One region of the Novosphingobium gossypii genome, then DNA from elsewhere that is predicted to be linked to it. Evidence: predicted binding sites of a transcription regulator. Region 1 holds the regulator's gene; the other holds the start of a gene.
The links. The regulator LexA, encoded in region 1, represses DNA repair genes until DNA is damaged. The targets are predictions, from matches to a motif close to GTTCCNCNCTTGTTCT.
Positions count from the first base shown of each region.

Region 2: a site for LexA is predicted at 2,738-2,753, ahead of GGR40_RS01625 (PA0069 family radical SAM protein). Genes of this name have one in related genera too.

Region 1 covers NZ_JBNPXM010000001.1:679,484-685,535, forward strand. The annotation lists gene trpC (indole-3-glycerol phosphate synthase TrpC) at 1-355, shown strand, start outside; gene moaC (cyclic pyranopterin monophosphate synthase MoaC) at 369-854, shown strand; gene GGR40_RS03595 (molybdopterin molybdotransferase MoeA) at 851-2,068, shown strand; gene lexA (transcriptional repressor LexA) at 2,169-2,870, shown strand; gene GGR40_RS03605 (ComEC/Rec2 family competence protein) at 3,060-5,396, opposite strand; gene gltX (glutamate--tRNA ligase) at 5,378-6,052, shown strand, end outside.
Region 2 covers NZ_JBNPXM010000001.1:302,363-308,414, reverse strand. The annotation lists gene GGR40_RS01640 (hypothetical protein) at 1-210, shown strand, start outside; gene GGR40_RS01635 (hypothetical protein) at 241-957, opposite strand; gene GGR40_RS01630 (NADP-dependent isocitrate dehydrogenase) at 1,428-2,651, shown strand; gene GGR40_RS01625 (PA0069 family radical SAM protein) at 2,764-3,834, shown strand; gene GGR40_RS01620 (hypothetical protein) at 3,905-4,180, shown strand; gene dnaE (DNA polymerase III subunit alpha) at 4,232-6,052, opposite strand, start outside.

The DNA of each region.
Region 1 (6,052 bases):
TTTGGACGATGGCCTCATGGCAGAACTTGAGGCTGCAGCACATGAGCGCGGCATGGACTGTCTTGTCGAAGTTCATGATGAACATGAGATGGAACGTGCAAGCGCCTTGAAATCCAGACTTATCGGTGTGAACAACCGAAACCTGAAGCTCTTCGCTACCGACATTGGCACCACCGAGCGGTTAGCTCCCCTGGCACCAGCGGGAACCCTGCTCGTCAGCGAAAGCGGCATCAACAGCCACGCTGACCTCCAACGCCTGTCGGCCTGCGGCGCCCGAACCTTTCTTGTCGGCGAAAGCCTGATGCGTCAGCCCGATGTGGAGGCGGCCACTCGATCGCTACTGACCGGCAACTGATAGGACTGTGGCAATGGCCAATTCATTGACCCATATCGACGCGCAAGGGATCGCCCGCATGGTCGACGTGGGCGGAAAAGCCGAAACGGCGCGGGTCGCCGTCGCTTCGGGTCGGATTGTCATGCAGCCTGAGACACTGGCCGCCATCCGCGAAGGGAACGCGCCCAAAGGCGACGTGCTGGGCCCGGCGCGCATTGCAGGTATTATGGCCGCCAAGCGCACTGCAGACCTCATCCCAATGTGCCATCCCCTTACGCTCGATGCCGTGAACATAGACTTCATCTTCGAGCAGGACGCTGTTCGCGCGGTGGCCACCGCTTCGCTGACGGGACGCACTGGAGTGGAAATGGAAGCAATGTCAGCCGTTTCCATCGCGCTCCTCACAATCTACGACATGGCCAAGGCGTTGGACAAAGGCATGGCCATCACGCAGATCGCTCTGATGGAAAAGCGCGGTGGCAAGTCCGGTCACTGGAAGGCCGAGGGTTGGCAAGGGTGACCACTGGTCCCCTTACGCTTGAAGAGGCCCAGGCCCGTCTGCTTGCATTTGCAGAGCCGCTGCCGATCGAACATGTAGACGTGGAGAACGCGATCGGGCGCTACCTTGCGGAACCGCTTCGCGCCCGCCGGACTAACCCGGCTGTCGATCTTTCCGCGATGGACGGCTATGCCATGGTGTCAGGCGACGTAGCCGGACCTTGGCAGATCATCGGCGAAAGCGCGGCCGGGCATCCGTTTACTGGTAGCATCACAGCCGGGCAGACCGTGCGCATCTCCACCGGCGCAATCCTCCCTGAAGGCGCGGCTGGAATCATCCTGCAGGAAGACGTCATGCGCACGGGCGATCGTGTCGCGCTCTCCGGCGATGCACCTCAGCCAGAAGACAAGCACGTGCGCCGTCGCGGAATGGATTTCGCCGCCAGCACGGAAATCCTGCCCGTCGGCGCGCGGATCGGCTCGGCTCAGGCAGCGCTTGCGCTGGCAGGCGGCCACCGTCACCTTCCTGTCCGGCGTATGGCCCGTGTCACCATCATCGACAGCGGTGACGAACTCTCCGCCGATCCCGAGAACTGCGCGCCCGGCCATATTCCCGCGACCAACGGGGTGATGCTGACAGCCATGGCGCGGACCCTCCCGGTCGATGCACGGCGGATCGGACCCGTAAAAGACACGCTAGCGTCGATCACGCAGGCGCTTGAAGCATCCGGCGACGCAGATCTTATCGTTACCAGCGGCGGCGCGTCGGTGGGAGACCACGACCTGATCCGCCCGGCACTTGAACGATGGGGTGCGCGGATGGATTTCTGGCGCGTGGCGATCAAACCGGGCAAGCCCATCCTGGTGGCGACGCGAGAAGTCGCCGGACGGCGCCAAATCATTCTCGGCCTGCCCGGCAACCCGGTCTCCAGCTACGTCACGGGACATCTGTTTCTGCTGCCGCTCCTGCGGGCATTGTCGGGGGCTGCTCAGCCATTGCCCCTCCGGATCGTGACACGGCTGGGTGCCCCGATCAGGGCAGCCGGCAAGCGCCGCGAGTTCCTGCGGGGTAGCTGGAACGGGCGCGAAGTGATCGCTCATCCTCTTCAGGATAGCGGCGCGCTGTCACCGCTTGCTTATTGCAACGCTCTGATAGACCGACACGCTCACGCAACCGCTGCCGAAATTGGCACGGAAGTGGAGATATTCCTGCTCGAAAACGGCTGTGGCGGATGAAAAACGCGAATTTGGTTGCTTGATTGTTCCCGCAATGTTCACTACGAGAACAAAAAGGTCAGGAAGGTCCTGATCCGGCGGCGAAGAAAAGGCAGCGACAATGTTGACGCGCAAGCAGCACGAATTGCTCCGGTTCATCCAGACCCGGCTGGAAGAAAGCGGCATATCGCCCAGCTTTGAAGAGATGAAGGAAGCTCTCGACCTCAAGTCGAAATCCGGCGTCCATCGCCTGATATCCGCGCTGGAAGAACGCGGCTTCATTCGCCGCCTGCCCAATCGCGCGCGGGCTTTGGAAGTGCTGCGGCAGCCTGACGACACTAGCGTCAAGACGCCCAAGGCTGCAGCTGCGAACGGCAACGATAACGCTTTGGCAGGCACTGTCGCAGCGCCGAGCATCCGACCAGTGGTTCCCGCCAACGACGTCATCGAAATTCCCCTGCACGGTCGCATTGCTGCTGGTGTTCCGATCGAAGCGCTGGAAGGGCAGTCTACCCTTCCCGTTCCTGCGGCGCTGCTCGGGTCCGGAGAACATTATGCTCTGGAAGTATCAGGGGATTCGATGGTCGAGGCCGGCATTCTTGATGGCGATTTCGCGCTTGTGAAACGTACCAATTCCGCACGGGATGGGGAGATCGTGGTCGCGTTGGTGCGCGGAGAGGAAGCGACGCTGAAATACCTGCGGCGTGAAGCAGGTATGGTCCGTCTGGATCCCGCCAATGCCGCTTACGAGCCCCAGATCTACGGCCCGGACGAGGTCGAGGTGCAGGGCAAGCTGGCGGGCCTGCTGCGCCGTTATCACTGAGAAGCGCTTTTCAGTCCGCACCGGGATTGAGCTGCACATCGGTATGGAGGCCATCGATTACGCGGGAGAGATGGACGGAGCTCAACTCTTCGTGGAGGGATGACTTACCTCGCCTCCTTTTTTACGGCTTCCGACATCCTCTGCCGGTGGCGTTTACTCCTTGATGTGAGGAGCAGCCCAGTAGCCTGATCACGGTGCACGATCGCCATCTTGGGGCGTTTTCCCGCCTACCTTGTTCGTCCTGGATTCATTGACGGAAGATGGGTTTGTGCCGGTAAATGGGCGACGATTTCGCGAAGGTGGTTCCCGCCGCCAGTCATGTTCGCCCTGAGTTTCTGTCACGGTGACGATCCGATGGCTCGAAAGATACAGCGCCAGCCCGCCCGTGCGTCCAAGGCTGTCGCGATCGGCTTTCAGCCAGCGCGGATGGCAGCTGCGCGGCAGCCATCGGTCTGAAATCACAATGTCGCTGCGTTCACAAGATGCCGCCAGTCCGCGTTCCGGAACCGCATCACGACCTCGTGAAATGAGCAGCCGCCAAGCCTTGTCAGCACGCATGACGGTGAGCATACAGAAATCGCGATTGCACAGCGCGCCCGGCCATTTCTCTATAGATGTGGGAGCACCGTCCATACCGGCCAGTTCGATGAGATTGTCCCTCGCATATCCTTCACCGCCGTCGCGGAGCAGGAACAGCTTCTCCCCTCCGTTTTCGACTATGCCGACATGGCGACCATCGCCCGATATCAGGACATCCGCCGGGGGCGCCATCGCCAGCAAGGCCGCTCCTGTTGTCGCAGCGATCAGGCCCAGCCAGCGGATACGGCCGGTCCACAAGCCCAGCCACAATCCTCCGGCAACGAACAACAGGAACGCGCCAGCTCCCGTTCCGGGGAGCACTTTGACGGCACCTGGGCGGGAGGCGAACCAATGTGCAAGATCGGTTAGCAGATCGATGGAAAGCCCTGCCAACCACCAGAAGGGCGCGCCCAAACCAACGACGTCGAACATCAGGGCAAGTGCCAGAAGCGGCATGACGATGAAGGTCGAGAGCGGGATTGCCAGCACATTGGCCAAGGCGCCATAAACGCCCGCGCGATGGAAATGGTATAAGCCGATCGGCATCAGGGCAAGGTCGATCACAGCTCCTGTGACCAGCAGCATCCCAAGATGCCTCAGTGCCCGCCCGCCCAGTGATTCGTCCCGCGGGCCAAGGAACCGCCGCACCGGTTCGGCAGTGCTTATGGCAACAAGTGCAAGCACGGCACCGAAGCTCATCTGAAAGCTGGGCCCCATTACCGCTTCGGGCCACAACAACATGACGCAGAACGCCGCCGTGGCCAGCATCCGCAACGACAGCGGCTCTCGGCCGAGGGCCAAAGCGGCCAGCACCAGCAGAGAGCCGATGCAGGATCGCACCGTCGGCACTTCGCTGCCCGACAGCAGCGTGTAGGCAACGCCGGCTAGCGCTCCCGCTCCGGCGGCGATCACCGGCAGCCGGAAGCGCAGCGCCACCCATGGAAACAACACCAGCAGCCGGACTACAACGACGTATACGGCACCGACCATCGCGCTGACGTGCAATCCACTGATCGAAAGCAGATGCGCCAGCCCCGAATCGCGCATCGCCGCCGCGTCCGCTTTGGATATGCCGCCCCGGTCCCCTGTCACGAAGGCCGCCGCTATGCCGCCAGCCTCCGGACCGATGCGGGTCTGGATGTGGGCAGTCAAACTGCGACGCAGGCCGCTGAGCACCCCCTCGTCTGCACCGCGCCCTTCGATCATGCGCACTTCGCCGATTGCCGATCCGGTGGCGGCAATCCCGTTGAACCATGCCGTTCGAGCGAAATCATACGCGCCGGGAAGCATAGGCGGCGCCGGCGGCATCAATCGCGCTCGAAATTCGACCACGTCACCGTCGTGAATGGCCGCCGCAGCGCCTGCTCCCGGGACATTCACTCGAACCTTGATGGTTCTCCCGCCTCCTGGCTCGTGCATCGCCACCGTGAGGCGGTCCCGTTCGAGCGCCGGCTGCGGCTCCACACCCAGAACCCGCCCTCTGAAAACGCCCGATAACGGCCGCTCGATCGCCGGCTCGCCCACCAGTTCCGACCTGGTCCAGATGACAAGGCAGCCTGCTCCGACAAGGAGTGGCAACACTACCAGCGCCCGCGCTATGTGCGGGTATGCCTCCAAGCGTGGAAACCACGCATGCGCGATTGCAAAAACAACAACAAGGGACGCGCACAAACCCGCCCACCACGCAGCGGAAGGCAGCACAAACCAAGTAATTATGCCGGTTGCAAACGCCACCGCCACCCATGGACCCTGCTCGAAACCAGCTTGCGAAAGAAATCGCTCGACGACCGCCAAAAGCCTCGACAAGAGGCGTTGGGCGGTCCATGGCCCATGCTGCAATGCAGCGGCTCCGGATGCTTCCGGGGGCTGAATTTCGGAAATTGCGGCGTGGGTCCCCATAGCCGCCAATAGGCAGGAAGGTCGGGAAGATGGCAAGCGGCAGTGCATCGGGCGAAGCGATTGGCAGCGAGGGCGCTGCGCCCCGGCCCGTCGTCACGCGCTTTGCTCCCTCGCCCACCGGCTACCTGCATATCGGCGGCGCGCGCACCGCGCTGTTCAACTGGCTCTTCGCGCGTCATCACGGCGGCAAGTACCTGCTCCGCATCGAAGACACCGACCGTGCCCGCTCCACCGATTCCGCGATCGATGCGATCTTTGACGGGCTGTCATGGCTCGGCCTGGACGGCGATGAAGCGCCGGTCTTCCAGTTCGCCCGGTCCGACCGCCATGCACAGGTCGCTGCCCAACTGTTGGAAAACGGCCATGCCTATCGCTGCTACCTGACGCAGGAAGAACTGGCCGAACGCCGCCAGAAAGCGCAGGAAGAACGCCGCCCGTTCCGCATCGACAGCGAATGGCGCGATGCCGATCCCGCGACCTGGCCGGCCGACCGTTCGTGGGTCGTGCGTGTCAAGGCACCACGTGAAGGCGAGACGACCATCGACGACCTCGTCCAGGGCACGGTCACCGTGCAGAACGAAGAGATCGACGACTTCGTTATTCTGCGTAGCGACGGCACGCCGACATACATGCTGGCCGTGGTGGTTGACGACAACGACATGGGCGTGACGCACGTCCTGCGCGGTGACGATCACCTCAACAAT
Region 2 (6,052 bases), 380 kb from region 1:
CTGGCCTTTTACAATCAATCTGCACAAGAAATGTGGCGACACCGGCGCTCCCTTACGACCGGTGTCGTCGACAGAGATATGACCAGGGAGCTAGCGTTCTTTCAGCGCGGAAATAGATACGTGAATATCGGCGTCCTCATCATCATTGGCTCTCTGGTATGTTTCGTTTTCGGAGCAGGATGGTCTCTGGCTGGCGTGCTGCCGGCGTAAGGCTACGCCGTGGCATGCCAGTCTAGTTCCCTACTCTGCATCAAGGTTGCCGTGGTGCACCTTGAAGGTGACGGCGACGACCCAAGGATTGTCCTCCCAGCGTTCGTCCTCAGCGGTGTGCAGGCTGTTCCAGAGCGTGTGATAGCTGCGCGTCGCCGGGGACGCGGGATCGGTTTTGTTGAACCCGGAGCCGCCGCCGTAGTCGCGCCAAGCCTGGCCGCCTATGCAGGCGAAACCCTCGATGCCCTCTGCGATCGCGTCGGCTTCGCTGCATTCCTGTAGGCGCTGCACGCGCACCTCAGTGACCGCCAGCCACATCCGCGACGCCCAGCGGGGCATGTGGATAGACGGCCCGTACTTGGGCCACTCCGGCCACTTGGGCGCCGGCCGCCCCGGCTTTGCTTTGCCTGGGACCGCCACCGCGACCGGCCATTGCTCGACATACTCGGTGTGGCCCCGGTTCTCCGACGCACGGTATCCAACCTCAACCACGTCGGTGAACTGACCCCGCAGCGTCCACGCTTCGCGGACATACAGCCGCTGCCCAGGCGCATACCCGGCGGAAAAGCAGACCTCGCCTTCCTCGTCACCGAACCAGCCCGGCGCGTGATCGAGAGGAACGATGCGCGATAGCGGCGGGCTGTTCGGATTGTTCGCCCAGGCGCAGAGCCGCCGCGTTTGGGTCTTCCTGCCGTCGAGTAGCGCGCGTACCATGGCGGCGCTGAAGATGATGCCTTTATCAGCCATGATTAGCCCTCCTTTGCAGTTCGAAAACCGGGGGTCGCAAGTTCGATACCTGCGAGCAGCGCCACCAACTTCGACCCGCGAAATCCTTGCGTGAGTTTTGCGTGAAGCTCGCGCAAAAGGCCGGTTTGTTCTCGGATCGTTCGCGTTTTCTGGGATTTCGCTCCGGAACGGAACCGCAGATTACCGTCATTTCCGAGTCGTGGCGTTGCGTTGACATCGTAGGGGTCGCAAGTTCAATCCTTGCTACGCCCACCATTCCAGAAAACCCCGCGGATCTTCGGATCTAGCGGGGTTTTTCATTACACGCCGCCGGTCCGCCCGGCGCGCCGGCTTCAGATAATGCCAATCAGGTGCAATAGCCTCCAAAGTGTCAGGTCTGCGTGGCCCGATTCGGAACGCCTTGGCCTTGCCATGCGCTCCCTGCCTGCCTAGTACGGCGGCAATTCTCACCCCTGGGGAGTATTTCTAGAATGGCAAAGATCAAGGTTGTGAACCCCATCGTCGAGATGGACGGCGATGAAATGACCCGCATCATCTGGCAGTGGATCCGTGAACGTCTGATCCTCCCCTACCTCGACATCGACCTGAAGTATTACGATCTCTCGGTCCAGAAGCGCGACGAGACCGAAGACCAGATCACCATCGACGCCGCCAACGCCACCAAGCAGTATGGCGTTGCCGTCAAGTGCGCCACCATCACCCCGGACGAAGCGCGCGTCACCGAATTCGACCTCAAGAAGATGTGGAAGTCGCCCAACGGCACCATCCGCAACATCCTGGGCGGCGTCGTGTTCCGCGAGCCCATCGTGATCTCGAACGTGCCCCGTCTGGTTCCGGGCTGGACCAGCCCGATCGTCGTCGGCCGTCACGCTTTCGGTGACCAGTACAAGGCCACCGACACCCTCATCCCCGGCGCCGGCAAGCTGCGTCTGGTGTGGGACGGCGAGAACGGCGACAAGATCGACCTCGACGTGTTCGACTTCCCGGCTCCGGGCGTCGCCATGGCGATGTACAATCTGGACGAATCGATCCGCGACTTCGCCCGCGCCTCGTTCAACTATGGCCTCAACCTCGGCTGGCCGGTGTACCTGTCCACCAAGAACACAATCCTCAAGGCCTATGACGGCCGCTTCAAGGATCTGTTCCAGGAAGTATTCGACACCGAAGGCTTTGCCGAGCAGTTCAAGGCCAAGGGCATCGTCTACGAACACCGCCTGATCGACGACATGGTCGCCTCGGCGCTCAAGTGGTCGGGCAAGTTCGTGTGGGCGTGCAAGAACTACGACGGCGACGTCCAGTCGGACACCGTGGCGCAGGGCTTCGGCTCGCTGGGCCTGATGACCTCGGTCCTGCTCTCGCCCGACGGCAAGACCGTCGAGGCCGAAGCCGCGCACGGCACCGTCACCCGCCACTACCGCCAGCACCAGCAGGGCAAGGCGACCTCGACCAACCCGATCGCGTCGATCTTCGCCTGGACGCGCGGCCTCGCCTATCGCGGCAAGTTCGACAACACGCCCGACGTCGTCAAGTTCGCCGAAACCGTTGAGCGCATCTGCATCGAGACCGTCGAATCGGGCAAGATGACCAAGGATCTCGCGCTGCTGATCGGCCCGGACCAGAGCTGGATGACCACCGAGCAGTTCTTCGAAGCCATCGTCGAGAACCTCGAAACCGAAATGGCTACCTGGGCCTAAGCCCCAGCCACTTCGACGAAAAAGCGCCCGCCCTTCGCAAGAGGGGCGGGCTTTTTCATGGCCTGCTCGCGCGCGAATTGACATTTGTTCTTCTTTTGTTCATCCATGGTCCATGGCAGCGATCAAGGGCAGAGGCGCGATTAGCGATGCGGCAAGCAGCCGTTTCAACCTGCCCACGCGGGAGGTCGACGGCGACTGGCTCGATGCGCTGGAAACGGTGGACGGCCCGGCCCGGCACCCGGCCACCACGGTCACCGAAGAACATCCGCGTTCGATCCTCTCGTTCAACAAATCGCCCGACGTGCCGTTCGACCGTTCGGTGAACGCCTATCGCGGATGTGAACATGGCTGCATCTACTGCTTCGCGCGACCCACCCATGCCTATCACGACCTTTCCCCCGGCCTCGATTTCGAAACGAAGCTGTTCGCCAAGCCCGCAGCGGCAAAGCTCCTGCGCCAGACACTGGCAAAGCCCGGCTATCGCCCGGCACCGATCGCCATGGGCACCAACACCGATCCCTACCAGCCGATAGAGGGCCGCTACCGCATTACCCGCGCGGTGCTGGAACTGTGCCTGGAAACCGGCCACCCGGTTACGATCACCACGAAGTCCGATCGCGTGCTGCACGACTTCGACCTGCTGGAGCAACTTGCCGCGCGCAACCTCGTCCATGTCGGCATATCCATCACCAGCCTCGACCCGGTCCTGTCGCAGAAGCTGGAGCCGCGCGCAGCCTCTCCGGCCAAGCGGATGGCGGCGCTGGGCAGGCTGGCAGAGGCAGGCGTGCCGGCGCATGTCTCGATCGCGCCCGTCATACCTTCGATCACCGACAGTTTCATGGAGGCGATCATGGGAGATGCTGCCGGGCGCGGGGTGCGCTCTGCATCGTGGATCGTGGTGCGCCTGCCGCACGAAGTCGCACCGTTGTTCCGCGAATGGCTCGACACGCATTTTCCCGATCGTGCCGGCAAGGTCATGGCGACGATCCGCTCCATCCGGGGCGGGAAAGACAACGATCCGAACTTCGTCACCCGAATGCGCCCCGAGGGCGTCTGGGCCGACCTGTTCCGCCGCCGGTTCCGCGTCGCCGCTGCCAGGCTGGGCATGACGCGCCCGCACGTCGATCTGGACTGCGCGCAGTTCAGGCAGCCCTCGCTTGACGGACAGTTGAGCCTGCTGTGACCCCCTTCGGAAACCTCCTGAAGGGCGGAGCGTTCATCCGGGCAGTATCCAATAGGGACAGGAGCCATCCATGGCTGAAGAAACCGTCACTACTGAGCAGTCCGCCGCGCCTCAGGCCGCTCCGGGCCATACGACAATCATCCGCGAAACCCGTACTGGCGGCGGCACCGGGATCGTTCTGGCGGTGATCCTGCTGGTTGCCATCGTCGGCGGCATCTATCTGTTCAGTCAGAACAGCAGCGAATCCATCAAGGACAATGCAATCGCCGAAGCGGCCAACGACGTCGGCAATGCTGCCACCAAGGTGGGCGACGCCGCGCAGGACGCGGTGCAGCAGGACAAGTAATCACGCGTCGTCCCGGACCTCCTCCGGGACGACTTCATCGTGTGCAAACGATCAGGCGGCCATCGCGACCCGCTCTGGCCCGCGTTTGGCAGTGAGCGAGACGTTCGCGATGCCTTCCACGCTCTGAAGATGTTCGGCAAATTCGCCGTCCAGCGCGAAATCCCGGCCAAGGCGCACCTTCTGCGTGCGACCATCTCCGAGCAGGAGCGTGGCGATGACCTCGCCCGCGCCCTGCGCGCCCGGACGCATCAACAGCGCCAGTTCCTGCACCGCCTCCACCCGATCGAGTTCCAGCTTCAGCACCATCCGAGCGTCCGCCTTGACCTCGCTGAGTGGGCGTCCGCCGCGCACCGTCACCCTCGGCGGTTCGTCCGGACTGGGTGAATCCAACTCGACGTTGAGGAGGATGCACTCCCCTTCCCGGGCCCACTTCACGAAGTTTTCGACCAGACTTTCCTCGAAGCACGAGGCGGAGAAGTTGCCTGACGAATCGGAGAACTCCGCCATCACGAAGTCCTTGCCCTTGCGCGTCTTGCGCTTCTGGACGTTCTCCACCATCGCCGCCATCACCGCGCCGGTGCGGCCACCGCCGCCCCCGCCCGCCATGAGGCTGGAGTATGTACGCGCGCCATTGGCAGACGCCACCGCGCGATAGGCCTCCACCGGGTGCGCGGCGAAGTAGAAGCCGAAAGTCTCGCGCTCCTTGGCCATCTGCTCGGCGCGGTCCCACTTGTCCGCCTCGACCAGTCGCAAGCCCTGCTCGACATGGTCTTCGCCCCCGAACAGGCCGTGCTGGCTGGAATTGCGCTCCCGCGAAGAGCGGTCGGCCTCGGCCAGCAGAGTGTCGGCATTGGCCAGCACCTTTGCGCGGTTGGGCTCCAGCGCATCGAAGGCGCCCGCCGCAGCCAGGCTTTCCAGCTGCCGACGGTTCATCGACCCGGCGGGCGCGCGGCGGAATACATCGTCGAGATCGACGAACGGCCCGTTCGCCTCGCGCTCTGCGACGATGGCGTCCATCGCCTTTTCGCCGACGTTGCGGATGCCTGCCAGCGCATAGCGCACCGCATGGCTTTCCGCCGTCTCCTCAACGATGAACTCGGCTTCCGACCTGTTGATGTCCGGCGCGGCCAGTTCGATACCGTTGCGGCGCGCGTCATCGACAAAGATCGCCAGCTTTTCCGACTGGTGCATGTCGAAGCACATGGCCGCGGCATAGAATTCGTGCGGATAGTGCGCCTTGAACCACGCGGTGTGGTACGCCAGCAGCGCATAAGCCGCAGCATGCGACTTGTTGAAGCCGTAGCCTGCGAACTTGTCGATCAAATCGAACAGTTCATTGGCCTTGGCCGCTTCGATGCCGGAAACTTGCCTGCAGCCGTCGACGAAGCGCTGGCGCTGCTTGTCCATCTCGGCCTGCACCTTCTTGCCCATCGCGCGGCGCAGAAGGTCGGCGTCGCCCAGCGAGTAGCCTGCCAGGATCTGTGCGGCCTGCATGACCTGCTCCTGATAGACGAAGATCCCGTACGTCTCGCTCAGGATGCCGGCCAGCTTTTCGTGCGGGTATTCGATGGGCGCAAGGCCGTTCTTGCGCTGGCCGAACAGCGGAATGTTGTCCATCGGGCCGGGGCGATAGAGCGAGACGAGCGCGATGATATCGCCGAAGTTGGTGGGTTTCACCGCCGCCAGCGTGCGGCGCATCCCCTCCGATTCCAGCTGGAACACGCCAACGGTATCACCACGCTTGAGCAGTTCGTAGACGCCCGGATCGTCCCACGCCAGCGTGGACAGGTTGATGGTGATGCCGCGCCGCTCCAGCAGGTCGCATGCCTTGCGCAGCACAGACAGCGTCTTGAGGCCGAGGAAGTCGAATTT